3 regions of the Pelorhabdus rhamnosifermentans genome follow, and region 2 is predicted to be linked to each of the others. Evidence: riboswitches for the same ligand, from Rfam matches in the RefSeq annotation. Region 2 holds a riboswitch; each other region holds the start of a gene.
The links. Region 2 has a riboswitch for cyclic di-GMP ahead of Ga0466249_RS05215 (response regulator). Riboswitches for the same ligand answer to the same signal wherever they lie in the genome.
Positions count from the first base shown of each region.

Region 1: it holds a riboswitch for cyclic di-GMP, as region 2 does, so the genes downstream of both, Ga0466249_RS16650 (methyl-accepting chemotaxis protein) here and Ga0466249_RS05215 (response regulator) in region 2, are expected to answer to the same signal.
Region 3: it holds a riboswitch for cyclic di-GMP, as region 2 does, so the genes downstream of both, Ga0466249_RS21215 (sensor domain-containing diguanylate cyclase) here and Ga0466249_RS05215 (response regulator) in region 2, are expected to answer to the same signal.

Region 1 covers NZ_JAHGVE010000015.1:21,854-32,615, forward strand. The annotation lists gene Ga0466249_RS26690 (ferredoxin-like domain-containing protein) at 1-404, shown strand, start outside; gene Ga0466249_RS16625 (IS3 family transposase) at 517-651, opposite strand; gene Ga0466249_RS16630 (MarR family winged helix-turn-helix transcriptional regulator) at 847-1,302, shown strand; gene Ga0466249_RS16635 (flavodoxin family protein) at 1,415-2,470, shown strand; gene Ga0466249_RS16640 (alpha/beta hydrolase family protein) at 2,514-3,680, shown strand; partial or broken gene Ga0466249_RS16645 (transposase) at 4,002-4,511, opposite strand; gene Ga0466249_RS16650 (methyl-accepting chemotaxis protein) at 4,865-6,580, opposite strand; cyclic di-GMP riboswitch class I at 6,643-6,728, opposite strand; cyclic di-GMP riboswitch class I at 7,166-7,250, shown strand; gene Ga0466249_RS16655 (sensor domain-containing diguanylate cyclase) at 7,363-8,859, shown strand; gene Ga0466249_RS16660 (TetR/AcrR family transcriptional regulator) at 9,137-9,778, shown strand; gene Ga0466249_RS16665 (FAD-dependent oxidoreductase) at 9,949-10,762, shown strand, end outside.
Region 2 covers NZ_JAHGVE010000003.1:75,630-86,391, reverse strand. The annotation lists gene Ga0466249_RS05240 (CheR family methyltransferase) at 1-783, opposite strand, end outside; gene Ga0466249_RS05235 (methyl-accepting chemotaxis protein) at 841-2,565, opposite strand; gene Ga0466249_RS05230 (chemotaxis protein CheW) at 2,562-3,056, opposite strand; gene Ga0466249_RS05225 (methyl-accepting chemotaxis protein) at 3,088-4,908, opposite strand; gene Ga0466249_RS05220 (chemotaxis protein CheA) at 4,952-6,994, opposite strand; gene Ga0466249_RS05215 (response regulator) at 7,021-7,383, opposite strand; cyclic di-GMP riboswitch class I at 7,508-7,592, opposite strand; gene gltA (NADPH-dependent glutamate synthase) at 7,699-9,084, opposite strand; gene Ga0466249_RS05205 (sulfide/dihydroorotate dehydrogenase-like FAD/NAD-binding protein) at 9,066-9,908, opposite strand; gene Ga0466249_RS05200 (TIGR00366 family protein) at 10,078-10,762, opposite strand, start outside.
Region 3 covers NZ_JAHGVE010000025.1:43,249-54,010, reverse strand. The annotation lists gene Ga0466249_RS21245 (OmpH/Skp family outer membrane protein) at 45-491, shown strand; gene Ga0466249_RS21240 (hemagglutinin repeat-containing protein) at 640-3,678, shown strand; gene Ga0466249_RS21235 (DUF2019 domain-containing protein) at 3,694-4,044, shown strand; gene Ga0466249_RS21230 (OmpH/Skp family outer membrane protein) at 4,143-4,586, shown strand; gene Ga0466249_RS21225 (hypothetical protein) at 4,757-4,924, opposite strand; gene Ga0466249_RS21220 (DUF6612 family protein) at 5,653-6,597, shown strand; cyclic di-GMP riboswitch class I at 6,865-6,950, shown strand; gene Ga0466249_RS21215 (sensor domain-containing diguanylate cyclase) at 7,052-8,845, shown strand; gene Ga0466249_RS21210 (MmcQ/YjbR family DNA-binding protein) at 8,880-9,239, shown strand; gene Ga0466249_RS21205 (MurR/RpiR family transcriptional regulator) at 9,359-10,102, opposite strand; gene Ga0466249_RS21200 (PTS lactose/cellobiose transporter subunit IIA) at 10,352-10,666, shown strand; gene Ga0466249_RS21195 (PTS lactose transporter subunit IIBC) at 10,700-10,762, shown strand, end outside.

The sequences.
Region 1 (10,762 bases), on a different contig from region 2:
AAAAGTGTCCTGTAAATGCCGCAAGTGTTGTAGACAGCATTTTGGAAATTAACCCTGATATATGTAATAATTGTGGACTTTGTGTTGGAAAGTGCAATTTTGATGCTATTGAAGACGGAAAACAGGGCTATAAGATATACATTGGTGGACGATGGGGGAAACGAGTAGCTCATGGCCAATCTTTGGACAAAATTTTTACAAATAAAGAAGAAGCTCTGTCAGTAATTGAAAAGGTTATTCTCGTGTACAGAGAACAAGGTAAAACTGGAGAACGCTTTGCGCAAACTATTGATAGACTTGGTTTTGAAAATGTTGAAGATCAAATATTATCAGATGAAATATTAGTAAGAAAGCAAGAAATTTTAGATGCTAAGCTTCATTTGACAGGTGGAGCTACCTGCTGATTAGCAGAGGCTTGTGGAAGTCGTCAATTTGTCTAGGAATGTCATGGTTGATAGCGAATTAATAGCAGCCTACAAATCAAATTAGCGGATTTTATGAATGGCTATTTTCAAATTAAGCAAGGGAAAAGTAACCCAAAGAAGATTTGATTTGGTTTGTGTTATAGTAAGTTTCAATATATTTAAAAATTTCTTGCTGAGCTTGTTCAGGATTCGAAAATTTGGCACCGTGAATAAGCTCTCTTTTTATTGTTCGAGAATGACTACTTCAATAACCTAAAAAGTAAGTTGTTAGTTGTTTAACTTATAGCATATATATTTATCACAGCCGCTTTTTGTAATGGCAACAATAAAAGGTGCTGTGAAAAGACAAGAAGGATATTGACAGGTTCAGGTTTAGCTGCTAAACTGAAGATAACAAAGTTATCTTCAAAGGATTAAAACAATGATATTTGATTTTATCAGCCAATTAACAAGAATCTCCAATAAGATGAATGAACTGGAAAAAGTGCCGGTAGATTTCGGTACGGATGAATTGTTATATCCCTCGGAGATTCATACTATTCAGGCCGTCGGGAATAAACATGATACTGTAACTGAACTTAGTATTTGTTTCGGTATTACCAAAGGAGCCGTCTCTCAAGTCATTTCCAAACTTTGTAAACGAGGGTATGTAAGTAGAGAAAGAAACGAAGCATATAGCAAGGAAATCATCTTGCATCTGACGGAAAAGGGACAAAAGGCATACCAAAACCACGAAGAGCTTCATAAGATTATGGATAGTGAATTGGTGAATCTCATGGAAGGCTTTCCCGATCAATGGTTTGAGTACTTTTGCAATGTACTCACTAAAATTGAGCAGCACGTGGACAAATATCTGGAGTTAAATAAGAAAACATAAGATATTTTTTGCTATACAGTATAGCAACTAAACTGAGAGAAGAAGTGCTAAACGATTTCAAAAATTAAAGTGTGATTTATGGTTTAGTAACTAAACTGAATGGGGAGTTAAGATGGAAGGTAAACGCGTCTTGGGAATTTGTGTTAGTGCTCGCAAAAATGGAAACAGTTCGATTATTTTAAACGAGCTTCTTAAGCCGTCTAAGGAAAAGGGCTATCAGGTGGAGGTCCTGAATTTAGGGGCGCTTGAAATTGGACATTGTATTGGTTGTTTAGGATGCAGCAACGAATTTCACAAATGTGTGTTGAAAGATGATTTGGAGGTGATAAAGAACAAGATAGAGGAAGCGGATGCAATTGCACTGGCGTCACCCTGCTATTATTTATCCCCTCCTTCAAGATTAAAGGCTGTAATGGATAGGTCGGCCGCTTGGGCTATTGAGAAAATGGCCAATAGTAAAAAGAAAAAATACGGTGTTGCGGTTTCGGTGGCAGGCGGGGGTCAATCGGTATGGTATCCACTGCAGAGAATTTATTCTAGTCTATTTTTAGGACTGTACAACTGCGAAATACTCGGGCAATTTGTTATAGGGCAAGCGTTCAATAAAGGCGAGGTCTTGTTATCTCCAAGCAAGCTAAGATTAGTGGGTCAACTTGGTGAAAATCTTGCTAGTTCGATTGCACAAGGAAGAGGAATCAAATCCTCGATTAACGAGTGCGAAGATAAATTGATCTGTCCTAATTGCCTGGCGGATGCTTTCAAAATCAATAAGGACGGCGGTCCAACCTGTGCCGTATGTGGCTTAAGTTTAAACAAAGATCAATCTGATCAGTTTAATAGGTTTACACCTGAAGGTGCCCAAATTCATCAAAGTCACATTATGAATAATGTCATAGGCGGCATACTGGCCGGTGATGAAATCACCAATAGAATGAAAGACTATTGGGAACGAAATGTGCTTCATGATAACGATTTTATTATTAATACCGACCTTTCTAATATTGGCACTGCCATTCAATGGGATGGCGAGGCGCTGAGAGAGTTAAAACAATCAATTCCCCATGTTTTACAGGATGTTGTAAAGAAGGCTTTAGAGAAGAAGGCTGCTCAGCAAGGATTAAATCATATTACAAAAGAGATATTTATGCAAATACGCCCTAAATATTAGTTTGCTAAATGAGTTTCATTAAATTTACGAGGAGGTCAATACTATGCAGAACAAGATCAGTTTTTCAAAAGGAACGTTTCAGCTTCATTCGAATCCGAATTTCAATTATCAATTAAACAGAACCTTTTCTTGGAGTAATGGAGACTTAGATGAGTTAAAAACCGCTGCTCCGCAAATTACCAGCATTCAAACGTGGAAAACCGAAATGATGAAACTGGCGGAGAATGCCTTTCGAGAAAATCGAATAAAGCATGCCATTGCTTATTATCGGATGGCGGAGTTTTTTATGGTCCATGGAGACCCGGATAAGCTAAAAACGTATGATAAGGCAGTTGAACTGTTTTATGAATATAACACCGAGTTATTTGCGTCGGGAATTGTCAAAAAGGATAGGGTGCCGTTTGGAACAGGATACTTGCCGGTTATGTACGTAGAGCCGGAAAACGGTAAACCTATGGACACCATAGTGCTCCATGGCGGATATGATTCTTACATGGAAGAATTTCTGCAGATGATTCTATACCTAAGAGATAATGGTTTTGCGGTATATCTTTTTGAGGGACCGGGCCAAGGCGGTGTGCTTAGGAAAGAAGGCATGATTTTTACACCGGAATGGGAAAAACCGGTCAAGGCCATTTTGGATTTTTTTAAATTGGATGATGTGTCAATTATCGGGCTATCCCTCGGGGCGATGCTCGCACCGCGAGCTGCGGCGTTTGAGCCGAGAATAAAACGAGTTGTCGCTTGGAGCTTATTGCCTAATTTGTTCGATCTGCTTCTGGTCGGAAAGCCAAAGGTTATGCAGGATACGATGCGTTTTTTGATGGAAAATGGGGACGAAGAGACTGTGAATTATATGATGGGCAATCAAATGAAAAAAGATCCCCAGATGGAATGGGCGATAAACCACGGCATGCATAATATGGGGGCTCGAAGTCCATATGAATTTCTATCGACAATAAATAAGTTTACATATTTGGATATTGCCGATAGAATTACCCAGGACTTCCTGCTTATCGGGGCAGAGAGAGACCACTTTATTCCTGTGGAGTTTTATAAACCGATTATTGACCGTTTAATCAACGTCCATTCACTAACATACAGACTTTTTACGGAAAGAGAGCAGGCTGAAAACCACTGCAATGCCGGTAACACAAAACTTGTTCTTGATACAGTTATTTCTTGGATAAAACTTTTAAAATCAAATTGAGGACTAGATAGATTAGTAGGGTTTTTGATTTATGCATGGAATATAATGGATCAGCCAAGAAACCTTGCTGTTATTAATTTCCTGGGATCCGATGTAGCTACGGGAGAAGTTAGTTCAATGGTGCGTAAGCGATTAAGCGCGGCGAGCAGGCAATAATAGAGTAACTTCTAGAGTGGTCTCTACCGCTTGCCACGGAGATAAGATTTACTCTCTGTCGTGGGAGCATCATCATGTCAAATGCCTTCAAATCCGGGACAACCCAAGGGTGGCCTTCTGCCATGAGAATATTCAAATCGAAGGCATTGGTATGTCAACACTTTACTAGACAGCTTTTTTAAGGTGTGCAAGCTTGTACTCTAATGGGCTTAGATAACCTAATGTTGAATGTATTCTTTTGCTGTTAAAACAAATTACGTAGCTTGCTAGTTTTTGATTTAATTCGCCAAGATTTTCAAAGTGATAGTTACGAACATATTCTGTCTTGATGATTTTGAATGTAGCTTCTGCGACGGCATTATCATAAGGACAGCCTTTCATGCTCAGCGAGTGCCTGATTTCAAATGTTTCAAGAACTCCTTCAATTAATTTATTTTTAAATTCATTTCCACGATCTGTATGAAACAGGCAGATGTTTTTCAAATTCGTTTTGATGCTGGCAAATGCCCGGTACACAAGTGGAGCATTTTTATAAATGCCTGTACTATAGCCAATAATTTCGCGATTGAATAAATCAATCAAAACACAGATGTAATTCCACTTATGGTTGACTCTTACATAGGTTAAATCACTTACAACAACGGCCAATGGTTCTTGATTATCAAATTGACGTCTTTATATCGGTCTGACGGAAGGCGTTGAAAAAGCGTTACTGGCGGATATAGCACAGAGAAGTCAAAAAGCTTCGGTTTTCGGTTTGCATGCGCTGGTGGTGGGAACCGCGCTATTACCAGCATCAATCATTGCCGGATTTCTATGGGATCTCTTCGGAGCTTCCGCCCCTTTCTGGTTTGGCGGAATAACTGGGATTTTTGCAGCTGTGCCATTTTATTTGGTTTAAGAAAAAATTAGTATGACTTAGTTCTATTTTGCGTAAAGGTTTAATCCTGTAATCCGATCCGGATTTATTAGCAAAGAAAAACGTTCCTACTCTGGCAGCAGCTGGGTAGGAACGTTTCACATTATCATTAAACTTGAAACTTGCTAACAGCTTCGCGGAGATCCATTGCTAGGTGGGCCAATGCTTGGCTAGATGAAGCGATTTCTTCCATTGATGCGGATTGTTCCTCGGTTGCAGCTGATACTGTCTGTGCTTCTCCAGCTGCTTTTTTGCTTAGTTCATCGATTTTTTTCACTGATCCGACAATTTGTTGACTGCCGATAGCCATCTGCTCAATGGAAGCGGATATTTCCTTCACCTGGCTTGATACATGTGTTATTGCAGTTGCTATTTCTAGAAAGGCTTGTCCGGAAGCATTGACGACTTCTGCGCCTAACTTGACTTCACGAGTACCATCGTTCATGGCTATTACGGCTTTGTCGGTGTCCCCTTGAATTTCACTAATAAGTGTTGCGATTTGTTTAGCCGCTTCTTGCGATTGCTCGGCCAGCTTGCGGACTTCTTCTGCTACTACGGCAAAGCCTCGACCCTGTTCTCCGGCTCTTGCGGCCTCAATGGCAGCGTTGAGCGCTAGTAAATTTGTCTGACCAGCAATACCTGAGATAGTATCGACAATCTGGCCAATTTCCTTCGAGCGTTCCCCTAATTTGGCTACTACTTGGGCAGAGGAGACAACTGTTTGTTCGATATGAGCCATTTGACTGACTGCTTTATCTACGGACTTATTTCCTTCATTAGCCGTATCAGATGCTTGGGCAGATTGTCCAGCTACTTCATTAGCATTGGCAGCGATTTGTTGGATGCTGGCCGACATCTGTTCCACTACCGCAGATGTGTCATTAGCTGCACTTAGTTGTTGATCTGCATTTGTTGCTACTTCAGTAATAGATTCAGCAACCTGGTTAGCAGCTTGTGCTGACTGATCGGCACTAGCGGTCAGTTCCTCTGAAGAAGCCGCCACCTGTTCTGCTGATTCATTGACATTTTTCATAAGTATACGGAGACTGCCTCTCACATCTACCAGAGCATCAGCTAATTGGCCGATTTCATCTTTTCTGATAAATCTTCGCGGCTTATCGCGAAAATCTCCTGCTGCAAATTCTTTGCAAATCAGCACCATGGCATGGAGAGGTTTTGTAATTATTCTAGTAATATAAAACCCACTTAGAATTAATACTACAAAAGATACAAAAATAATTGCTAAGTTAATCTGATTTGCTTTTTCGAAGGATACTTTGTTATTAGCATTTATTTTCTTTGATGCTTCAATAGAATACTTAGAAAGATCATCGCACCTGTTCAGAGCATCTGTTGCTAACGGGTCTACGGCAGAAACATATAATGCATAGGCTTCAGCATTTTTGTTTTGCAAAGCTAATTCCATAACAGCGTTTCTACCCTCTCGAAATTTTTGCATGGTTGTTTTGATTCCGGCTAATTTTTCCTTGGTTTTGTCATCTAAATGTGTCTGTTCAAGTTTTGCCAGATTGTTATTAAAGGAATTTACCCGCTCATCGATAGTTTGCTTTAATTCTTGATTTTTTTTGTCGTCTTTTGTGAGCATCAGTTCCATTACGGCTGAATTGACTTTATTAATATGCGCACTGTTTTCATTTATAAGTGCGACGGGTACTAAGTAGTCTTCGTACATAGTAGTCATTTCGGTGTTTGATTGTTGGAGGTAATGGTACCCCGTATAACCTACAATACTCATAGATAAAAATGCGATAAGAATAAGGATACTTAGTTTTTGAGCTACTTTCATATTATCAAAAAAATTCATGCTATTCCTCCTAGTGGATAATTATAAAAAAATTGCCAGATTGCTTAAAATGACACATGTCAAATAGCAACCTGGCAATCATAAATCCTAGATTTTTAGACCCATAGCTTTGCGTCCTTATCTTTCGATAAGTTTGCTGCAATATAGTATTAATTTCTAAAATAGAAATTCTAAAGGAAAATCATCTATATGGTAATTTTTTTCGACGCTGTTCTACAATAGTCCTCTTCTTCGCAAAACATGAGTCATTTATCCTGTACTGGAGGCAGCTTTTGCGCGTCTGGACTTGTGGTAACACAGAACATTTTTGAATAAAATGGAGAATTTTGAGAAGCCTTTCTTGTTTTGACGTATAAAGCCCATTCTGGTTTATTGCTGGAATAGGCCTTATTACCTGTTTTTTGAAATATATTGCATTTAATATTTTGATCAGCTATAATAAATGCGAGTTAGGGATAATATATTTTTTATTGCGTTGCTGGGGCTGCGCTTTTTCATTTAATGTGATAAGATATTGCAACAAACGCCCTTCGGCTATTTGGCGGGAGGCGGCAGCGGGATTATTATGTGGATACTATTGACAATAAATATAGTTAGCAAACCTTTTGAAAAGGAGGGACGCAAAGCCTTGATCTAAAGATTTAAAATCTATGATTGCCAGGTTGCATGAAAAGTGCAATTTGACAATTTTTTTATTTTATAAGATTAATGAAAATTAAACGCCAGTGTGACGGAAAAATGTTTTTTTAGCCGAAATGATTTTCGAAAGTTGGATTGATTGAATGAGTTTTTTATATAAATTTACATTGTTGCTCGGTAGTTTGGTTATCATGAGTAGTTTCATTCAATTTTTTATTTTTGATAGATTTTTTCTTGCTAATACTGATGATTTGTTATTGACTATTAATGAAAAAGCCGCGAATAATTTTGCTGAACAGATCTTAGCGTATTTTAAAAATATTGAGGCTTCATTAAAAACTATTGCATCTGATCCTAATATCAATCAAGCTATTCTTGATAAAATCAATCAAATTGTTCCAGAAGTAAATGTGATTTCGATACTTGATAAAAATGGAGATGTTATGCTTGTCAGTGGAGTTAAGGACGTTTCAGGTTTGAATTTGTCACAACGTGATTACTTTCAGCGAGCTATTAGAGGGGAAACTTATATTAGTGGTGTATACACGAGTAATCATGGGCGGAAGGTTGTCTCTATTGCGACTCCTATTATTGAAAATGGTAATATTGTTGGTGTAGTTGTTGGGACAGTTTGGCTGCATGAAAATAGTTTGTCATCGATGTTTGACAATAAATCATTTGGTCGTGGGGGATTCATCTCAATTACTGACAGCCAAGGAATTATCGTTTATCATCCGGACAAGGAAAGTATCGGAAAAGGAACTAGTATAGCTGATCACTTGCAAGGAGGTAAAGGCTCGGCTATTATAAAATATACTGGATTAGAACACTATATTGGATATAGTAAGGTTCCCGAATTAAATTGGATTGTTAGCGTGAATACTCCTACTGCTGAGGTAACACGAATCCGAAGGTTGATGATTTACGAAATTCTAGCTATATCGATATTTACTATATTTGTAGTTATTGCTATTGGCACATATACAGTACGGCGATACACGAAGCCACTAGATACATTAGTCGAGGCGTTTAGTTCTGTGAAAAAAGGAAAGTATAAACAAATTATTTCTTATGACTATGCGCCTGAATTTGATGATATGATTCAAGTATATAACAACACCATTAGAAGACTTGAAGAAGTTCATACTACATTAAAGTGGGCTGCAGACATTGATGGATTGACTGGGACTTATAACCGTAGGTCTTTTGACAAAATATTGGAATTGCTTAATGGCGAAGTGCTAGCTCATTCTTTGGATAATCTAGGAATAATGATACTAGACCTTGATAACTACAAACAGCTAAATGATACATATGGTCATTTAGCAGGGGATGATATTTTAAGAGAATTTACCGCGATAACGCAATCAATTGTAGGGATTCGATTTGTATTTCGCTTTGGTGGAGATGAATTCGCAATTATTTTGCGGAATGTCGCCCGGGAAAAAATCATATCTTTGGCAGAAAAAATACGCTTGCAGAGTGAAAAAACATTAAAGGGTTGTACAGTAAGTATAGGCATTGCAACTTATCCTGAAAATGCTGATTCTGTAGATGCATTATTGGATTTCGCCGATAAGGCGCTTTATATTAGCAAAGAAACAAAAAATAGAGTAACAGCATATGTGATCAGCAATTAGCCGAAGAGATTGAGATTTGTGATAGGTTAATGGCCGGCAAGGCAAGCGTATTAGTTTAGTGTAGCCGATCCACTTTTCTAATTTGAGGATAAGTATCTTTAGCTTTACAGAGTTTAGTAGATATAGTTGCGGCATTAAACATAACGTTGTAGGCTTAGGCACATTGCCTAGGCCTACTGTCAGATGTCTCTTATCGGTATCGTTACCTTGACAAACAAGCAAAAATGGATAATAATGAATATATTCATTCACTCGGAAGGCGATTGGAGGCAAACATATGGCGTTATCAAAAAATAGATTTTCAGAGGGCGAGAATGGTTGTCCTCGTAAAATACGTATATCAAAAGAACCAGATCAACGCCGTCGAGAGATTGTTGAAACCGCATTAAAGCTGTTTTCTGAAAAGGGCTATGAAGATACAACCATTCAAGATATTGCTGAAAAAATGAACGTATCCCCCGGTTTATGTTACCGATATTTTAAATCTAAAACAGAAATCTTTGCGGCATCTTCTGAGTATTATGCAAAACAAGCAGTGAAGCAAATGAAAATTCCAATATCACAGGATATACCTGCAATTGAAAAATTCAATCTTGTAATAAATCGCATGCTTGACTTTTCAATAAACCATTATGAATTTGAGTCCAGATATAATGAGGGTTCAGAGATCAGAGCGATTCTTTTAGATTATGTAGCAAATCAATGGATGTCTGTTATGATTCCAATAATAGAACAGGGAATTAAAGAAAATATTTTTTATTGCAGTAATGTACCCAGAACCGCTAAATTTCTAATTACCGGGCTGGTCCACACATTCCATGAAGATATGCCGGTAGATAATGTTCAAGAATATATGTATTCTTTTCTTAATTTTACACAAGATATGGCAGCACGTGTTTTGGGGATGAAAGCAGATTAGTAAAATTACTTTGATATACGAAAGAAAATGTACATGAAAAGTCTTCTGATTTGCATGTGCATTTTTTATTAGAAATTAAGTGAATGAATTCATTCATTGACATTTAAAATAAAACAATATATCATAATGAGTGAATAAATTCATTCATTATGATAAAGGGAGGAAAACGCATGATTTTTAATCAGGAGGAGATATCATTGACAAAATTTAAGGTCAGCAAAACTATTACGACCGATGTTCTGGTCATCGGCGGGGGCGGCGCAGGTGTTTGGGCCGCTGTAGAAGCCAGAAGAGCAGGCGCTGAAGTCGTTATTGTCTCGAAAGGCAAGGTTGGTAACAGCGGAAACACCATCATGATCGGTGGCAGCTATTCCATGGACGGCAACAGCGCTAAAAACGTGTACGGGTTTGAAGGCGGGGACGAAAACCTAACAAAAGAGTTTTTACTAGAACAGATCATCAAGCAGAGCTTCTTCCTTGCCGAACAGGATGTGGCCGAACAGTTTGTGGAGGACTCGCCTGCAGTCGTTTACGAAACCCACGAATGGTGTGACCGCGCCGGACAAAAGCAGATCTTCATGGCACCCGGCGGCTGGTTGCTTTCTGGCAGGAGCATGGGGCGAGGTCTGCTGCAGGGCTTGAAGGAGAATCCGGGTTCCGTTCTAGTCGAAGACGTTATGATTGTTGACCTGCTCAAGAAGAATGGCAAAGTCATCGGCGCGATTGGCGTTAACGTTTACACAGGTGAAATCATCCGATTTGCCGCAAAAGCAGTCGTTTTGGCGACCGGCGGTTATCAGCCGTTTTCCACCAAGAGCACAAACAGCGATATGACCGGTGACGGTATGGCGATGGCTTATCGTGCTGGCGCGGAACTGGCAGACATGGAATTCCATCTTCCATGCCCGACCGCAATGGAACCCGAAGCTTTTAAGGGTTCCCTGTTGCCGTTCATCTACGAGGCTTTTTCGGGATCTCTTCCCT
Region 2 (10,762 bases):
TTGATATTTGCTTTCATGGCGATTCAAGGATTCAGAGTGACCAATAAACAAGTAGCCCCCTCGTTCCATATTATCATAAAAGCGATTGACTAGTTCCTGCCTAGTTTCAGCATCAAAATAAATCATGACGTTACGGCAAAAAATAAGGTGAAATTTTTTCTTAAAGGGAAACGCTGCGTTCATAAGATTAAACCGCCGAAATATGACTTCCTCCCGGATTCGCTTGGTAAGAACGCTAAATTCTTCGTCGACCTTACAAAAATATCGTGTCTGCCAGTTTTTAGGGAGCGTTTTCAACAAATCGCTAGAATACATAGCGGCCTGGGCCTTTTTCAACGCTGCCGTAGAAATATCGGTAGCCAAAATCTTTGTGTCCCACCCTACCTTGTTTGATCCAAAAAAATTATCAATAAGCATTGCCAAAGTATATGGCTCTTCCCCTGTAGAACATCCTGCGCTCCATAGTCGTAGATCCTTGTGTTTAGCCTCAACTTTACTAAGATAGGGCAATACCTCTTGCTCCAAGAACTCAAAATGCTTGGGTTCGCGCAAAAAATAGGTATGATTTGTAGTAAGCTTGTCCAAAAGAATACTTCCGGCCTTACCCGTATGATCACTAACAATATATCGAAAATATTCGGAAAAACTATTGAAACCACTTTGCACCATATAGTGATGTAAACGTCCATATACTAATGTTCTTTTCTGAGCTAAATTAATTCCGTAATTTTGCTTAACAAACTGGACAAGTTCATTAAATTCCTGATCCGTTAATAATTCCATGGACTGTCGCCTTTCAAAGTATACAAATAAATTGCCAAAAACGGAAATATATCTTCATTAGTACTTGTCAAATTCATTGTCATCAAGAATAATTTGGGTCTTTGACGTCAGCTGTGGTTCATGCATGGCTGATTTTCTTTCTGGCCTGGATTCTTGCTGCTTTTTGCCTAACCTCATCTCAATCGCCCGTAAAACTTCCGGACTGAGATTTTCTTCCCCCTGAAACTTGTTCGTTTGCTTTAATTTAAATTTGGAAACATTATTTTTCAAAACTTCCGCCTGACTAGATAATTCTTCACTCGACGATGCACTTTCCTCGGCCGTTGCAGAGTTAGTTTGTACCACTTGAGACACCTGAGCAATCGCCTGGTTCACCTGAGATATCGCCGTAGCCTGTTCATTGGAAGCACCCGCAATATCACCTACAAGTATCGCTACTTGCGCTACCCCGTCGACAATTCCATTCAATGCCTCTGACGTTTCGTTGGCTATTTTAGTCCCTGAATCCACCTTTTTAATTGATCCTTCAATCATCGCTGTTGTTTCCTTCGCCGCATCGGCACTCCGGGCGGCTAGATTCCTGACCTCTTCCGCCACCACAGCAAATCCTTTGCCATGCTGGCCGGCTCTGGCTGCTTCCACTGCGGCATTCAAAGCTAAAATATTGGTTTGAAACGCAATTTCATCAATGACCTTGATAATCTTGGAGATATTGGCCGACGATTCGTTGATTTCCGCCATGGCCTTGACCATGCCCTGCATTTGATCTTTTCCTTCTACAGCCTTACCTTTAACAGACATCGACAATTCATTGGCCTGATTGGCATTCACTGCATTCTGCTTAGTCTGGGCAGCTACCTGCGTCATCGATGCGGTAATTTCCTCAATCGAACTGGCCTGCTCGGTGGATCCCTGCGACAGCGCCTCCCCTGACGCGGCAATTTGCTGTGAACCGGCAGCCACTTGCTCTGCTGCAAAATTGATATTCATCATCGCCAGGTTGATATGTTCCGCCATATTATTAAATGACTGCGCCAGCATTCCGACTTCATCCTTCATATGTACATTCACTGTGACATTAAGATCACCTGTGGCTATTTTACTGGCCGCTTCAACCACTCTACTCACAGGCCGAGAGATGCTTCGCGCTACATAGATGCCAAAACTTACGGATATCATGACTCCGATGACGACAAAAACAATCATCATAATCATAGCTTGCTGTGCAGCTTCCTTATTGGTAATCGCTCTTTGTTTTGCCGCCTTTACCTTCAGATCTTTTAGCTGATTGAAAATATCTGTAAAATTATTCGCTATACGAATACCGTCCGTTTGCATCAATTGATCGGCTTGTTCACTTTGTCCGGCCTGATCTAATACAAAAATTTTTTTTGCAAAAGGCTCATATTCGGTAATCGTGGCATCGACGGTTTTGAGCAATTTCTGACCTTCGTCAGTAATCATCGTATTTCCAATATTAGCGCGTTCTTCTTTTATTTCGTTGATGCGTGCCGAAAATTGTTTTATATTTTCGGATTTAATTACAGCATCCTTATTCATTATAACATCTCGGACATTTACCCGACTTCTTTGATAAGCCTCCGTAATATTTCCCATTTGTGCCAGCGGCACTGTATCGTTTTCATACAATGCAGTATCGGCCTGAGCCACTTTATAAAGATTTACTACACCAATCAAACCGACAATTGCGGCAATCACAGCAGCACAAAGAAACGCAACAGTCAATTTTTTAGCGATTTTTAAATTCTGAAACCAATTCATTTTGACTCCTCCTTTAATTTCGCCATTTCATCATCACTTAGTAGCCTGTCGCAATCAAGGATTAACTTTATGTCATTTCCCACTTTTCCGATTGCTTGGGTAAAGCGCTGATGATAACTGCTGTTAATCTTTGGAGGAGAAGCTAAATCCTGCTCAGGAATGGACAACACTTCTGCCACCGTATCAACAATAAGACCTACTGCTACTTCTTTTATCTCAATAACAATGATGCACGTCCGACTATCATATTCTCTCGGCATTTTTTTAAACCGTAGCCTTACATCAATAACAGGAATGATTTTGCCTCTTAAGTTAATGATCCCTTTCACATATCCCGGTAGGTCAGGAACTTCGGTGACTGACTGCATACCGATGATTTCTGTGACAAACCTAATTTCAATTCCGTAGACCTCCGACCCCAAGGAAAAAGTTAAGAATTTATCCTTTTGTGTATCATCTAGTTCCAAATCATTTCCTACCACCTCGGCCATAATACAGCTCCTTTCTTAAACCGCAAATTGTCTAGTACTTGTCAAATTCGTTATCGTCAAGAACAATTTTAGTCCTTGCAGTCAACATGGGTTCGTGCTTGGCTGACCTTTCTTCGGACTTGGATTCCTGCTGTTTTTTGTCTAGCATCATCTCAATGGTCCGTAAAACTTCCGGACTGAGATTTTCGCCCCCCTGAAACTTGTTCATTTGCTTCAATTTAAATTTGGAAACATTATTTTTTAAAACTTCCGCCTGACTAGATAATTCTTCACTCGACGATGCGCTTTCCTCAGCCGTTGCAGAGTTAGTTTGTACCACTTGAGACACCTGAGCAATCGCCTGGTTCACCTGAGATATCGCCGTAGCCTGTTCATTGGAAGCACCCGCAATATCACCTACAAGTATCGCTACTTGCGCTACCCCGTCGACAATTCCATTCAATGCCTCTGATGTTTCGTTGGCTATTTTAGTCCCTGAATCTACCTTTTTAATTGATCCTTCGATCATCGCTGTTGTTTCCTTCGCCGCATCGGCACTCCGGGCGGCTAGATTCCTGACCTCTTCCGCCACCACAGCAAATCCTTTGCCATGCTGGCCGGCTCTGGCTGCTTCCACTGCGGCATTCAGAGCTAGAATATTAGTTTGAAACGCAATTTCATCGATGACTTTTATAATCTTGGAGATATTGGCCGACGATTCGTTGATTTCCGCCATGGCTTTGACCATGTCTTGCATTTGGCTTTTCCCTTCTACAGCTTTTCCTTCAACAGCCGTAGACAGTTCATTGGCCTGATTGGCATTCACTGCATTTAGCTTAGTCTGGGCAGCTACCTGCGTCATCGATGCGGTAATTTCCTCAATCGAACTGGCCTGCTCGGTGGATCCCTGCGACAGCGCCTCCCCTGACGCGGCAATTTGCTGTGAACCAGCAGCCACCTGCTCTGCTGCAAAATTGATATCACCAAGAATTTGATTATTCCTTTTTATCATTTCGCCTAGCTTCTTACCTAACAAATCATTCTCTGATCTTACCTTTACTTGCACCGTCAGGTCACCTTCTGCAACTTTTTCAATAATAACCGCCTGTTCACGTATGCTGTCTACCATTTTATCGAATGACTGCATAAGAAATCCTATTTCGTCCTGCGTTGTAACCTCAACATTTACATTCACGTCCCCTACAGCAAGTTTATCTGCCGCTTCAGTCAATGCTTTAACCGGTTTGGCAATCGCCCTTGCAGTAAAGACCGCAATAACAGCTCCGGCTCCTAAGGCCGCTACGCCGAAAATAATCACTAACCACATTATCTTACTTTGCTCATCCACCATGCTTTTAAAATCTGCATTCATTTGCTGCGTGCGAAATTCCTGATATTTCTCCAACTGGTTGATCAATGCTTTGTTCTGTGGCGCTGCTTCAACAAGATTCACCTGCACCGCTTCCTGGTCTTTCCCTGCTTTTTTCAAATTAATTACTTTCTTTGCAGTTTCCGTATAACTGTTGTCGAGTTCTTCCACTTGTTGTATCATTTGGCGCCCCACTTCAGTCAGAGCAGCATCATGTAACTCTTTTTCGAGCTGACGATTACGACTTTCCAACTTTTCAAATGCTTGTAGAGCATTCTCGTCACCTGTCATCAAATAATCACGGAAGACGATCCCACGATTAGCCGCATTAAAAGCATTATCGGCGGATTTTCCTATTAGCGGCATTCTTTGAGCTTCAATAATTTTCATTTCTTGGATGTTCTGCATCAAATCATAAATCGTAATTCCAGAGGCAACCAAGCTGATAAAGACCACCACAAAAAAGCCGGTCAATATTTTTGCAGTCAAGCTTTTTTTCAACATGATATCACTCCTAATCGCAAATGTATGGGCAACGCCAGCCTTACTACCCATCGACGCCATTTGAACTAGCTCGTTGCATTAAGCCGCTTATGTCCAGGATTAAACTGATACTCCCGTCGCCAAGTAAAGTACAGCCTGCCAATCCTTCCACGTGCCGAATGTTCTTAATATAAGACGGCAAGGCTTTTACAACCACTTGTTGCTCGCCAATCAGTTCATCCGCAAAGAGACAAAATAGTTTACTTTCGTTTTCTACCATAATAATGATCCCATCTGTAAAACGAGTAATAGTAGTGTTTACTTTGAATATCCGATGGATTCGGAGTATGGGATAACATTGTCCTCTTATCATGATCATTTCATTACCATCAGGATCAACTACAAGATGACTTTCCTTGGCTTTAAATGACTCTTTTATCGCAGTAATCGGAACAGTATAACGAGCATCCCCCACACTGATCGTCATGCCGTCAACAATAGCAAGTGTAAGGGGAATTTTTAAAGTAATGGTCGTTCCCATACCGGGATTGCTATCAATTAATACAACGCCGCCAATACTATTGACATTTTTGATCACTACATCCATACCCACGCCTCGGCCGGAAAATTCAGTTACTTCCTTATTCGTCGAGAAACCAGGGGCAAAGACAAAAGAAAAAATTTCCTTATCAGTCAACTCACTTTCAAGTTTACGTATCAACCCGTTTTCTCTCGCTCGCTGCAGTATCTTTTCCTTATCCAGTCCACGACCATCATCTTTTATAAGAATAAACACGTCATTACCAGCATTCTTCGCTTCCAGTGTGATCTTGCCATCCGCCCGCTTTCCTGCTGCCACTCTTTCTTCACTACACTCAATACCGTGGTCAACTGCATTTCGAATCAAATGCATGAGAGGATCGGCAATATGCTCAATAATGTTTTTATCAACTTCCGTAGCTTCCCCAACTAATTCCAGCTGTACTTCTTTATGAAGCTTCTTGCACATATCGCGAACAATCCTATACATTTTATGGAAAGTTGTCGTCAGCGGTACCATGCGTATCGACATTACCGTGTCCTGGATGTCACCAGTAATCTTTCCCAACTGCCGAGCCGCTTTACTAAAATTATCAAGCACTAATCCCTTCAAATCGGGATTTTGCGTTACCATTGCTTCTGAAATGACCAATTCTCCAACCAAATCCATAAGCTTATCCAATTTGATAACATCCACACTAATCATACTTTGGTGACCTACGCTAAAATTCTCTTTATCTCGAACTTCAGAAGATTGTTCTTTCTTCACTAGAATTTTGTCCGCTTGATCTTCTAGTATGATCTGCTTGTGCTGAACTGAATTCTCCTCATCAGGAACCTGCATCTCTTCGAGTTCAAAATCCCGAAGCAAGATGGTATTGCTCAGAACAGCCTCAATCTCTTTACGTGAATGTTCCGTTGAAAAAGATAGTTTGAATCCTTCTTTGCGAATAATCTCGGCTGTTGCATCTTCTTCCATAATATTGTCCGGTATATATTCAATGTTTTGGACAATGTTTTTTAAGTTGTCCAATATGGTATAGGCCCTGATATTCTCCATTTCGCAGCCAGCTTCAAAAAATATTGTAGCCTGGAAAAAGCTCTGTTTTCCAACAGATACACTCTCGGTCTTAGCTGTTTTCACACTATCCGGATTCACTTGTTTCAATGCTTCCAAATAATTTTTGATAGTAGTATCTAATAAAGACACATCATTGTCAGCCTTGCCACCCTCTCTAACATTTTCCAATCCGTCTTTTATAAAATCAACACCCGCTAAAAGTAGATCTGATAGTTTAATGAAATCAACATTGGATGGTTTAACTTCGCGCAGATAAAAAAATACATCTTCGATAGAGTGGGTAAGTATAGCAATATTGTCAAACATCATCATTCCTGATGCACCTTTAATGGTGTGTATTATCCTGAATATTTCGTCAATACTTGTGAGATCATATCTATCAGATTTTTCATTGCTTAATATTATTTGTTCCAATTGCTCTAGCAGTTGCCCCGTTTCAAACAAATACATATCAAGCATCGGTTCCAATGTTTGATCATCTGACATTATAATTCCCCCTTGGGTTTGCGCTTTTACAAGGCAGAAACTTTTTGTAGGGTCTCTATCACTTTGTCTTCCTTAAATGGCTTCACAATAAAATATTTCGCACCATTCACAAGTGCTTCTTTTACATAACTTGTTTGCCCCATCGCCGATACCATCACAATCTTAGCTTGAGGATCTTGTTGCAAAATATCTTTTAATGCCTCTATCCCCGACATTTTAGGCATAGTAATATCCATTGTTACAATATCAGGCTTGTATTGGGCATATTTTTTTATTGCCTCTTCACCGTCTTTAGCCTCTCCAATAACTTCATATTCGTTCTTTTCAAGCAACTTTCTAAGAGCAAACCGCATAAAAGACATATCATCCACAATTAATACCTTTTTCACACCATCAACCTTCTTTCATTACTTTTTTAACAATGAAATTGACTGAACACTTTGATCCGACTTCAAAGTAAAAAAATAACACCTGGGCATAAATATGCTAGGTGCTTAATCGCTGCCAAAAGGAAGCGGCAACCTGGCAATCATAGACTCGCGTCCTTAGACCCATAGCTTTGCGCCCTTACCTTTCAGTAAGTTTGCTAAATAAGTTATATTGCAAATATAACACTAATCGACATAAATCGTCAAGACGAATGTCCTAAATTAACAGTATTTTAATCTATGCACGTCTGAGGCTTACTATTGATTGTATACTGATTATTTTTCAGCCAAATATTCATTGATCGCTTTGGCAGCCCGTTTACCAGCACCCATGGCGCTGATTACCGTAGCTGCCCCTGTAACAATGTCGCCACCGGCATATACGCCTTCACGCGTAGTCAAACCATTGTCATCCACTGTAATCGTCCCCTTCTTAGTCACAACTAAGCCGGGAGTTGTTTGCGGAATGAGTGGATTTGGCGTATTACCAATCGCAATAATAACGGTATCGGCAGGTAAAACAAAGTTTGATCCTGCGACCTCTACGGGCCTGCGTCGTCCCGACGCATCAGCTTCACCCAATTGCATTTTGACACACTCTAAACCACTGACCCAACCTTTATCGTTGCCTTGAACGGCAAGCGGATTTGTTAATAATGCAAGCTCAATGCCTTCCTCTTTCGCATGTTCAATTTCTTCCCGGCGTGCCGGCATTTCTTCTTCCGAACGACGATATACCAACCATACATGTTCGGCACCCAGGCGCATAGAAGTACGAGCCGCATCCATGGCCACATTGCCGCCACCCACAATAGCAACATTTTTCCCCAGCCAAACAGGTGTATGTTGATTGGGAAAATCATAGCCCTTCATCAAATTTACCCGAGTTAAGAACTCATTAGCTGAATAAACTCCATTATAGTTTTCACCAGGAATATTCATAAATTGCGGTGCCCCCGCTCCTGAGCCGATGAATACGGCTTCAAAGCCTTGAGCAAATAAATCCTCAACTGTCAGTGTCTTACCAATCACTACATTGGTAATAATCTCTACACCTAGTTTTTTCACATACTCAACTTCAGCAGCGACGATGTCCTTGGGTAGGCGAAATTCGGGAATACCGTACACTAATACGCCTCCCGCCTTGTGCAAAGCTTCAAAAATGACAACTTTGTAACCGGCAAGGGCCAAATCACCTGCGGCTGTTAAACCGGCCGGACCCGCTCCAACTACAGCTACTTTTTTATTTCCAGCCTCAATAGTCGGCAATTTTGTCGTACCTTGATTGCGCTCATAATCAGCTACAAAACGTTCCAATCTACCAATCGCTACTGCGGCACCCTTTTTGTTGAGTACGCAATGGCTTTCGCATTGGGCTTCCTGCGGACATACACGACCACAAACAGCAGGCAAACTGCTTTTTTCTTTTATTTTTTGCGCAGCTTGTTCATATTTTTCGCTGCGAATCAATTGAATAAAGGCTGGGATATCTACTTCTACGGGACAACCAGTCCGACAAGGTGCTGTCTTACACTGCAAACAACGATTGGCTTCAATTAATGCCGTTTCAGCAGGATAACCGGTAGCTACTTCGCTAAAATTGCGTCTACGCTCATTCGGACACTGTTCAGGCATGGGCTGTCTTACTTTTGACAGTGGCATTGACATTTGCCCCCTTCCGTAGAAGCTTGTTTTTCCTGTTCAACATACATCCGCTGACGCGCCATTAAGCTAGCAAAATCAACTTTATGACCATCAAACTCCGGACCATCAACACAAGCAAATTTCGTCTTATCGCCTACTGCCACTCTACAGCCACCGCACATTCCAGTACCATCAACCATAATGGGATTAAGGCTTACTATTGTTTTAACGCCATAAGGTCTCGTCGTTTCGGCCACCGCTCTCATCATGACTACGGGACCAATAGCAATGACCTCAGCAATGGGTTCATCATCTTCTAATAATTCTTTTAACACATCCGTAACAAGTCCCTTACGTCCGTGAGAACCATCATCTGTGGTAATAGTTAATTCGTCGCTTACTTCGCGCATGTCATCTTCTAAAATAACAAGTTCGCGATTGCGCGCACCAATAATACTGACTACTTGATTACCTGCCTGATGCATGCCGCGCGCAATAGGGAATATTGGGGCAACACCAATGCCACCACCCACACATACGATCTTACCCATTTTTTCAATCTGCGTCGGATGACCGAGTGGCCCTACAAAATCTGCTACTCCTTCGCCAACTTCCAATTCTCCTAATAGACGAGTAGAATTCCCCACTTCTTGAAAGATGATCGTAATGGTACCCTTCTCACGGTCAAAGTCAGCAATAGTCAAGGGCACTCTTTCACCATTTTCATTTACCCTAAGAATAATAAATTCGCCTGGTTGCGCTTTCTTAGCAACAAGTGGCGCATCAATCACAAGTTGATTAACGCCTTGTGACAGAATCTTCTTTTCAATTATTTTGTACATTGGGCTCCTCCTCTTTCTAATGTTCTTTTTATACTGACCATAAAAACTACTTAATTTTCATAGCAAGATTCATACCAATAATAGCAGAAAAATTTTTAATCTGGTTATTGCTAACCAGATTAAAAAATTTCAAATTACATCCTTTCAGAACGCACTTAAAAAATTTGACCTATAGGAAATACAAGCCAATAAGGAAGATGGGTAAGCTCCAGAATAAAGCAGTTACACAATATCCCATGATGTCACGTACACCGAGTCCGGCAATGGCCAACGCAGGCAAAGCCCAGAACGGTTGCGCCATATTCATCCACTCTTCACCATAAGCAATAGCCATCGCTGCTTTACCCATGTCAGCCCCCAACGCTTGAGCTGCTGGCATAACAAAGGGTCCTTGCACAACCCAGTGGCCGCCACCTGACGGAACTGCCAAGTTAATTAATCCTGAGCTAAAGAAAGCCAATACGGAGAAAGTCTCTTTAGTCGAAATACTTACAAACCAATTTGTGATAATTCCACCTAAGCCGGAATGCTCCATCATAACCTGAATAGCGGCATATAAGGGAAACTGTACCATGATACCAGCTGTACCACGGGCAGCGTTAACAACAGCCCTCATATAAGACATCGGTGTTTTATGAAGCATAATACCGGCAGTAAAGAACATTAAGTTTACTGTGTTCACATTAATATTAAAACCATTTTTGCTAAAATACATAAATAGGTATATACATCCAAAAGCGCCCACTACCATAGCTAATAAAGTGCTTTCTTCTGCTTTCTCGGCCCAAGTGGCATTGGGTCCAAGTACTTTGGAAGTTGGTGCTTCTTCGGCAAGCAAGCTGGGATCTACGGCA
Region 3 (10,762 bases), on a different contig from region 2:
CGCTGCCCCAAATCAAACTAAAAACAGAAATGAGGAACATAACAATGTTATTTAACAGTAATCAAGTGAAAAATATCTTTATGGCAGCCTTCTTGCTCTTTAGCATAATAGCCATTACTCAGCCCACCACTACCTATGCTGACGCATCTCAAGTCGGAGTAGTAAACTATCAGCAATTAATTAATCAGCATCCTGATATGGCTCAAGCTAATGATACTTACAAAGCAGCAGTTAAACAAGCGCAAGATGATTTTAATGCTAAATCAGCGACTATGAAAGATGATGAGAAAAAGGCTTATTCCCAGCAGCTAGAACAAGGACTTCAACAAAAGCAACAGGAACTAATAAACGCTATTCGTGATAAAGTAAATGCTGCAATCAAGGTGGTGGCTGAGGACAAAGGATTAACCGTTGTTGTGGATAAAAGCGTTATCGCTTACGGTGGACAAGATATAACAGATGACGTATTGAAGAAGATTACGGGTAAATAAGCTAAGTTTAAACAAAAGATGTCAGCGGACGCAAAAATCCGCTGACATCTTTTTCATCTCAGTGTCTTCTAACAACGAATCCTATACAAGACTCATAAAAAATGATTATATTCAAGCAGGAAAGGATGTAAAAATCCAAGCCTCCGATGTGATCAGTGGGCAAAATACGAAAATCAGTGGAGAAAATGTAAACATAGAAGCCGGAACGGAAAACTTACGAGAAAAACAAAGCTATGAATACCAAAAAAGTGGATTAACCGTATCGTTAAGCAGTCCGGCGATCGATACGATACAAAGTATCACAAACGACGTAAAAAGAGCCAAAGAAGTCAGTGATTCCCGGCTGTCCGCTCTTTATGATGTAAAAGCAGTCCAAGAACTAAAGGGACTCGATCAAAAAATTGACAATACGGTAAATGGTCCAGTCGTCGGAAAAGATAAAGACGGCAATATCGTACGGGGCAGCAAAGATATCAGTGTCAATATCGGTCTGGGCAGCACCAGCATGAAGCAAAATAGTACAAGTGAAGCCATCCAGGCGAAAGGCAGCCAAATTACAGCAGGCAAAAATATTGACGTGATCGCTACAGGAAGTAACAAGGGAGACGGCAATGTTGTCATTGAAGGATCAACTGTAACCGGAGATAAAGTTCATATACAAGCGGCAAAGGATGTAACTATCGAAAGTGCTGAAAATAGAACGATAAATAACACCCAAAGCGATGGAAAATCAAGCGGAATCGGAGTGAAGGTGAGTGCCCAAGGAGCTGGCTTCTATGTAGAAGGAAGTAAAAACCAGGGAATCGAAAATGGGACAACAGTAAGTCATACGCAAAGTGTAATCACAGCAAAAGATACGCTGAAAATAGAATCAGGAAAAGATACGAATATCTTGGGATCAAAAGTAAACGGTGATCGTGTAGAAATAAAAGCAGGAAAAGACTTGAATATAGCCAGCCAGCAGGATAGTGATAACTATAACTCGAAGAATCAAAATAGCGGAATCAGTATTAGCAGCGGTCCGCTAGGTAATATAACTGGTTCCGCAGGCAAAGGCAAAATAGATTCAAACTATACTTCTGTAACGGAACAGGCAGGCATCTATGCAGGTAGGAATGGCTTCGACATCAACGTAGGCAAGAATACTGACCTGAAGGGTGCGGTCATTGCCAGTGATGCTACGCCGGATAAGAATAAAATCTCTACGGATACGCTGACACACTCGGATATACAAAATAAGGCGGATTACAGCGCAAGCAGTTCGGGGTATAATCTGGATACAGTTACCAATATTAAAGATGGTGGTAAAGACGCAAATGGCAAACAAGTATTGGTTGCTGAAAAGAATCTATCTGTATCACCAGACATCAGCACATCCGTTAATGGAAACGCAAGTAGCACTACGAAATCTGGTATTGCACAAGGTACAATCGAAGTTCGTTCAGGTAATACAGATTTAAGTAGCTTAAATCGTAATACGAACGATTCCCTGAATGCTTTAGGTAAGATATTCGATAAGAAAAAGGTTCAAGAACAACAAGAATTAACGAAAGTATTTGGACAGGAAGCTTATAAAGCGATTGGTGATTTGGCTTTAAATCAATACCAAAAAGCACTTGATGATGCAGCCAAGTATAAAGAGGGAACACCGGAATACAAAGAAGCCATGGCAAGAGCAGACTCATGGCATGATGGCGGAGATAATAAAATTCTTCTTCATGCAGTAGCTGGCGGGATTATGTCAGACCTTGGTGGAAGTAGTTTCACATCTGGAGCAACTAGTGCTGGATTAAATGAGGCTGTACAGAATGAATTAGCCAAGATCAAAGACGCGGGAATTCATCAATTGGTAAGTGCTGCTATTGGAGCTGTTGTTTCGAAGTTAGTAGGTGGTAATGCTCAAACAGGTGCTGCCACTGCCCTTAGTGGGACGAAGTATAATTGGCTCTGGCATTATCAACAACAAGACATGGCGAGATTATTGTATGCTGCCACAAGTATGGAGGAAAAGAAAAGAATTGTTGCATACTATGCAGCGTTAAGTCAATATAACGACGATAATACTCTCCAACTTGTAAATTACGACTGGGCAACCTATTGGTCATGCAAAAATGAAGCTATTGATCCATATTTGCTAGGAGCATTGGGAGGTCTTACTAGTCGTACAGACCATGGTTTGAATACTACTCTTAACGAGCTGACTGTTAGCATATTAGGAGTAACGGATACCGCTAATATTTATCGGGGGTTAATAAATACCTATGGACCTAGTTATTTTCCTTTCGATGGTATACCGCAAAGCACTTTAAGTACAAGTTATTCAACTTCTAGCGGTCAACAGGAAACACAAGTTTCACTACCACGAACAATTTATCCAACAGCAGTCGATGGTAACATTATCAAAGAAAATGGACAGTACAAGGTAATATCCCATGATTCAGATGGAAATGTAGTTAAAACGCCAGTTCCTGCAAGTGAGGTCGAAGGGGAAAAACGTTATTATTCTCCAGACTCAAATTCTTGGTTTGAGCATACAGAGAAGGGTGATACTGCTATTCCACCCGTACGTGTAGTAGGAAACACAGAGTGGACAGTCGATCCGTTAACGGGTGAGGATACATATTCTGGAACTGTGGAAACATCCGAGACGAAAAGCGGAATGCCTAACCCAGTAGATTCAATGGCGCTATATTTTGCGAAAACGGGTTTAAAAGCACAAGGAATAAATCCAGACAATCCGGATAATGCACAACAATTAGCCGCTGAAGTGGAAAAACAGGTACAAATGAATAAAGAAATCCAGGATAGTGTTATGGGATCTGTTGGCGGTGGTGGCTTCAAGACATTCAAAGAGTTTAAGGCTTTTCTTGGATCTCCTGGTGCAGGAAATCAGTGGCATCATATCGTAGAGCAAGCTCAACAGAATGCAAACAGAGCAGGATTTGATCCAGAAGAGATAAATACTGTAGAAAACATAATTGCGTTGCAGTCTGGTAAGGATAGTGTCCATAGCGCTATTAGCGGATTTTATTCTTCAAAACCTTACTGGACAGGTGGATTAACAGTACGAGATTGGTTAGCGACAAAAAGTTTTGAGGAACAATTTGATTATGGAATGAACATATTAAAAAATTATGGTATAGTTGCTAAAGATTCAGCTGGAAGGTGGACATTTACACCATTTTAATCAGGGAGGCAATGTATGAGACCTTTGGAGAAGATTATAAATGAATACTTAGAATCTTGTATAAAGGGAGAGGATGCGCAAGAGAGGGGTGATTCCAAGATGTATAATAAACAACAAAGGATTATTCAAAAAATACGAAAAGAATTAAAATCAAATTCCGAATATGGGTTAGAAAAGTTGATGCCATTTTTGGAACACCAAAGTACATTTGTTAGGTTGGAAACTGCAATTAGTTTAGTCCCAGTTCAGCCAGAGCGTGCTAAGCAAGTATTATTAGAGCTAATTGATACCAGAGGGCTTACTGCGTTTAACGCAAAGATGACTCTTTCGGAATGGAAAAATGGAAATCTAAAGTTTGATTTTTAGCTATTAGTTATAAGAAATGAGATTAGTGGATGGAAAAGCGAGTTCAACGGAACATAAAAAATCCGCCCAATAACTAAAAATAGAAAGGGGCATGTCCATTGTTTACCAAACAACTTAAAACTATCTTTCTATCAGCTTTCGTACTTTTCAGCATACTAGCTTTTACAAATCCTACCACTACCTATGCTGCTGACGCATCTCAAGTCGGAGTAGTAAATTATCAACAATTAATTAATCAGCATCCAGATATGGCTCAAGCTAATGAAACCTACAAAGCAGCAGTCAAACAAGCGCAAGATGATTTTAATGCTAAATCAGCCAACATGAACGATCAAGATAAAAAAGCCTTATCCCAACAGTTACAACAAGGCTTACAACAAAAGCAGCAGGAACTAATAAACGCTATTCGTGATAAAGTAAATGCTGCAATCAAGGCGGTAGCTGAGGACAAAGGATTAACCGTTGTTGTCGATAAAAGCGTTATCGCTTATGGTGGACAAGATATAACAGATGACGTATTGAAAAAGATTACGGGTAAATAAGTAAAACAGAGGGTAGCGGACAATCAATAATCCGTTACCCTCTATTTTTATCTCAGTGTCCTCTAGTAACACCCAATCATTAGGTAATAAATTCCTATTAAACTGTAAAGCCCAATGATTCTAGCAATATCTGAGTGAATCAGAGCCTAGTCAGAATTTTGACTAGGATATTAAAATGACTTCGACTCATTGCTATTGCAATATGGACACATACCACCATGTCCAGTACCTGAACAATTGCTACAATAAATACTACCACAGTCTTGGCATTTAATAAGTTGTCCACCACAAGGTGCATCAGCACCACAATTCGGACATTTCATCACATTATCGTACATCGTAATTCCCCCTTAATAATAAGAATAATTCTAATATATCACCTAGCGGTGATGACGAAAACGGTGTTTTCGTCGTAGAGGTCTTTCTATGTAAAATATCATGAATTTAGTAAAATTAAGGTATAAATCAATCTGTCACTTTAAATAATAATCAAATTAAACAATAGAGTCACCACAGTAACTACAGAGAATTTTTCATAAACCATTGATATAGATACTATTAAATACTCACCCGGAATAAATCTGGTTCAAACAGTGATAACTAATGACAATTTACTGTCACATGTCACAGTACCCTGTAGAAATTATTCCCTAGGATACAGGTTATAGTGATTTTCCAAAATATTTTACAAAAAATCACAAAAACTATGTTACACTTTCGCAGTTTTGTAATATTTATATATTAAAATTAAAAATTAAAAAAGGAAAAATATATATTTATACACGCACCAACCCGCTAAATATAAGGATTTTAAACAACACCCAATAACATAAGGGTTAAAAATTGTACAGACGCTATTACCACTCGCTACAAAATAATTATTATTTACCCAGTTGGAGAGATCTTAGCCAATTTTTTTATGAATATAGAGCTGTTAAAAAATATATAGGACCATTTATCCCATTGCGGGAAGATTGATTGTAAATCGTAGGGGGCTATTCTATACTAATACTGTATGGAAAGCAGTGGAATTTATAAAAGGGAGTTTGATGACGGGATGAGATTTATGCGAAAGATCAACTGGGGTTTGGCTTTAGTATGGGGGCTGTTGTTTATGGCAATGGGTAGTTCGCTCGTTTTTGCCTCTGAGAAGCTGTCGCCGGAAAAAGCGTATTTGAGCTATGTATACCAAAATATGATGGAAGTAAACAGTGTGCATTGTGATATAACGGTCCAAGCAGATACGACAATGGGACAAATGAAGGCAGTAATCAATGGCGATGTTCAGTCGAACCCGTTGGGTTATAAAAGTGATATAAGTATTTGGACTCGGGATATGAAGGATAAGGAAATGACCATTCCCATGAAACAGTATCTTGAAAGAAGCCCTAGTGGTTTAGTCGTTTATACAATGGTTAATGAAAAATGGTTTAAGCAGATTGTTCCTGAGTGGAGTCCTGTGAGTAAAAATGACCTTTCTGCAGATGAAAAAAATGCTGCTTGGGTGAATCTGCTGCAGATGATGAAATCTGTGAAGCTTCAGAAGGAAACACCCGCTTATAAGTATATAGATGTTACATTAGATAGTATGCAGATCAGTGATGCGATTGCTGCGGCTGTTAAAGAAAATAATGTACAGGAAAAAGATATATTGAGCATGACTGCGATCGGGCGGATGGCTTTGTTAGCTGTCGGCGATTTGACGTATACTGTTAAAATCGATAAGGCAACAAAAATGGTAACAGAAGTGGATATGGATTTGACAGATCCGATTCGCAAAGGAGCGAACTTGTTTTTAGATCTAGTGCATCCAAAAGATCGGGCGAAAATGGAAGACTTCTTAACAAACTCGACATTGAGTATGCAGATCGTTTATTCGAACTATAATAAGGTAGATCCCATCGTGATTCCTCAGGAAGTAAAGGATACGGCAAAGGAATACAAGGCACCAGTACGGAAGGCACATTCTAAACAGGTTAAGCCAAGCGGTGAAACAGTAACTCGTTTGTAAAAACTAAATTGATCAAAACTTACCGTTGTTTGGACCAACTATTTTGCCTAAAGAAAGTCATTCCAAGAAAATTCTATGTTGTGGGGTGACTCGTATTGAAAATTCAGAAAAAGTTCTGGCTTTCATTGTCTATTTGCTTGTTATGCAGTCGTTAATGTGGGAACCGGTCCGGAGGTAGACGGCAAGCCCACCTAGAATCTTAAATTCTAAGGCGAAAATAAAGAGGGTTTTATCGAAGTTTGTCGAAATACCAGACTTAGAAATATAATTGCAATTGGGTGAACCTTTTAAAGAAGAGGATGTAAAGTTATGGGGTTAAAGATTATTTAATTTATGTTTGCCAGGCTGTCAAAATAAAGGTATACCAGACGTTATTTGTCTGGTTTTTTGTTTTATTTCGATTAGATCAATTTCAAAAGCCGGATGATAGCCGACCTACATAGGGGGTATCCGTTTGAAAACAATAAATACATTTTATGAGGATTTTAACGGCTTATCAGAATTTGTTCGAAACAATCAAAATATTTTGCGTTCTAACGAGAACTCCGCTGTACTAGTGCAGGTTTTCAATGGCCAATGTGACCAAGAATTTTTCAAGCGATTGTTAGCAGAAATTGCTGAATTGGTTCCCGATGCTCTTATTCTTGGTACAACGACATCTGGTGAAATTATAAATGGACAAGTGAATGGACTCAAGACAGTTCTGTCTTTTTCGATTTTTAAACGGACTGTAGTTAAAGCAGGATTCTTTCCAAAAGGAAACCAAAATGATTTCGATTTGGGTCGTAAAATAGCCTCGACACTTGGTGGCGGTAAGGCGAAGCTATTAATTTTATTTGCTACAGGAAGGACGATGAATTCTACCGCTGTTTTAAAAGGGGTAGAATCGGTATTCCCTGGCTTGCCTGTTACTGGTGGTAATGCGGGTCATAACGCTCTTGGCTGCTTTGTTTCTTGTAACGGACAAATTACAAGTTACGGTGTTGTGGGGGTTGTACTAGAGGGGGAAAATTTAAAGGTTAGTTGTTATTCCCATTTAGGGTGGCAACCCATTGGCAAAGAAATGACTGTCACTAAGGTTGATGGTTTAAGGGTGTATACTATTGATAATATACCTGTTTATCAGATTTATCGGAAGTATTTAGGCTTAGATAGAATTGGTAATTTCTCTAACGCTGTGGAATATCCCCTCTTAGTCAATAGAAATGGATCCCTGCTGGCTAGAACACCAGATATTTACTATGAGGACGATTCAATTTCCTTCGTGGCAGAATTAGTTGAAGGGGAAAAAGTTCGCTTGAGTTTTGGTGATATTGGGATGATCTCGGAAGCGACAGTCAGTCTTTGTCAAGAGATTAGGCAACATCCCGCTGAAAGTGTTTTTGTCTATTCCTGTGAGTCGCGCAGAGGATTTCTACAGGAGCTTAGTAAGATTGAAACTGAGCCACTGCAAGAAATTGCGAACACATCCGGCTTTTTTACTTATGGGGAATTTTATTATAGCAACAAAACTAACCAAGTACTAAATGCTACGATGACAGTCGTAGTTCTTGCTGAAACAGCTGGAAAGGTATTGGAACATACGGTAACGCGAGGAGAGGAAAATTCCAGCGTAAGCTATAAATTTTCTAAAGATAAAATAGTCGAAAGAAGTTCTGGGGTTCTTAAGGCATTAACACATCTAATCAACACGGTGACCGACGAACTGGTTACTGCAAATGAGAAGCTGAAATATGCCGGCCAACATGACTCGTTAACAGGACTTTATAACCGTGCATTTTTTGAACAGGAAATGGAGTTTCTTGAGACACAAGACGGTCCAGTAGGTATTGTTGTCTGTGATTTAGACTGTCTTAAAGTGATAAATGATACTTTCGGGCATAGTTTTGGGGACCAAATGATTTGTAAGGCTGCAAATGTAATTACCGAAGCATGTCGCAAAGAGGATATTGTAGCTAGGATTGGGGGCGATGAGTTTGCTATAATAGTTACGAATGCTACGTTATCTGGACTAAAAAATATTCGCAAGAGAATTGTATCTATAGCGGCAAAAACTAGAAGCATACAACCTGAAAATCTTGTTTATCTATCCGTTGGCTTCGCTCTTAAGACAAGCGGTGGGGAAAAAAGCTTGGATGGTGTTTTTAAGATCGCTGATGCAAATATGTATAGTCATAAAATGAGAAATAAACAATATTCGAAAAAGACGATTCTAGGAAGAACTGCCTTTGTAAACAACGACTATTAAGGAATAGGCGAAGTCACTAAGGAAGGGTGAGAGAATGAACTCCAAAGTATTTTATAACTATTGCTTGGCCCAATTAGGTGCCGTCGAGGACTATCCTTTCGGACCTGACGTAATAGTGTTTAAAATTGGCGCTAAAATGTTTGCACTTATGTCTCGTAGGAATAACCAGGATAATCTTTCATTGAAATGTAATCCTCATTATTCAGAGATACTAAGAAAGCAGTATTCAAGTATAATTCCAGGGTACCACTTAAATAAGCGCTGCTGGAATACTTTAATTCTTGATGGCAGCATTCCGGAAAAAGAAATTAAGGCTTTAATAGAACATTCTTATGAGTTGGTATTTAAATCTCTTCCTCGTATGATGCGTGCAAAGTATCAAGACGATTTTTAATGTGTCTTATATCGAGAGTAAAAAAATTCTGTGCGTTCAGTTATGAATTCTTATCGGACAATAAAAAAGTGCATGAGATAATTGATTTTCAATATCTCGTGCACTTTTTTTATTGTTCATTATTTTTTTAGTGTTAGGTAGTCAATAATGATTCTTGATAATACATAAAGCGGAAAGCGAGAAGTTACGTCTACCTTTGTGATCGAAGTATGTTTATGTTTATATCCCCATAAGGAAATGTCGGACATTTTTGTCAAAGGGGAATTCTCAGCGGAAGTACAAGTAATTAATTTCGCTCCGATAGATTTTGCATTTTCTGCAGAAACAACTAATTCTTCTGTTGTTCCGGATAGTGAGAAAATAATCAGCAATTCATCGGATTTTATATCTGTGGAAACTTTCTTCATAATGGCTGCATCAGAAATCTGAAAAATATTAAATCCTAATAATTGCAATTTTAATGAAAATTCCTGCGCGACGAGTATGGTTAAGCCTCTAGATAGGATATAAATGCGTGAAGCGTTTTTGATCAATTCAATCGATTGGAGAATTTGATCAATTGATATGTGCTCAATTGTATTAGTTACTTCCAATAATGATTTTTTTAAGATTTCATTTACCTGAATGGAATTTTCCGATTCGGAATTTTTTCTGGATAGTAAATATCGTAATTCAGCAAAACCATCAATGCCGCATTTTTTTATGGTCCTAGAAACGGTTGCCGGAGAAGAAAAAGTCTGTTCAGCAACAGCTCCGATCGACATATTGGCTATCTTATCCGTATTTGCATTAATAAAGGTAATGACTTGTTTTTCTGTAGCTGTAAGCCTGTCGTAGCAGGAATGATTTATTTTTACTAACATAAATAAAAATCCCACCCTTTCCATTCATTCTAAGAATAAATAGGAAATTTGTCAATAAAAAGAAAATAATGAAAATTGTTTCAAAATTCGAAAACAAAAGTAAATTTGAACGCAATATAATATAAACAAAAGACAAAAAGATAATATTGACTGAAAAGGTGGAGTTGTCAGATGAATTTATTGAAAAATCGTGCAAAGCGGAATATCGTGACTAATTATAAAATTTACTAAATTGCGGAGGAAGATAAGATGACGAATGAAGAGATGGAAATGATAACTGTTGAGATTATAGCTTATGCCGGAGATGCAAGATCAAAATACATGGAGTCCTTAGCGGCAGCGAATAATGCGGATTATGACAAAGCAGAAAAACTGATTCTAGAAGGTAATGATCTGATTACGGAGGCGCATAATACGCAGACAAAGGTGCTTCAAATGGAAGCTTCCGGTGAAAAAATTAAGGTAAACTTTTTAACAGTTCATGCGCAAGATCATTTGATGACAGTAATGCTACTGCGAGACCTCGTCAAAAACTTTATCAATTTATATAAAAAAACAAATTAATTCAATTTCATAAAATAGGGCGGAGGATTAGGTATGGAAAGATTAATTCATTTAATTGAAACGATGAAACCGATGTTTGAAAAAGTTTCATATAAT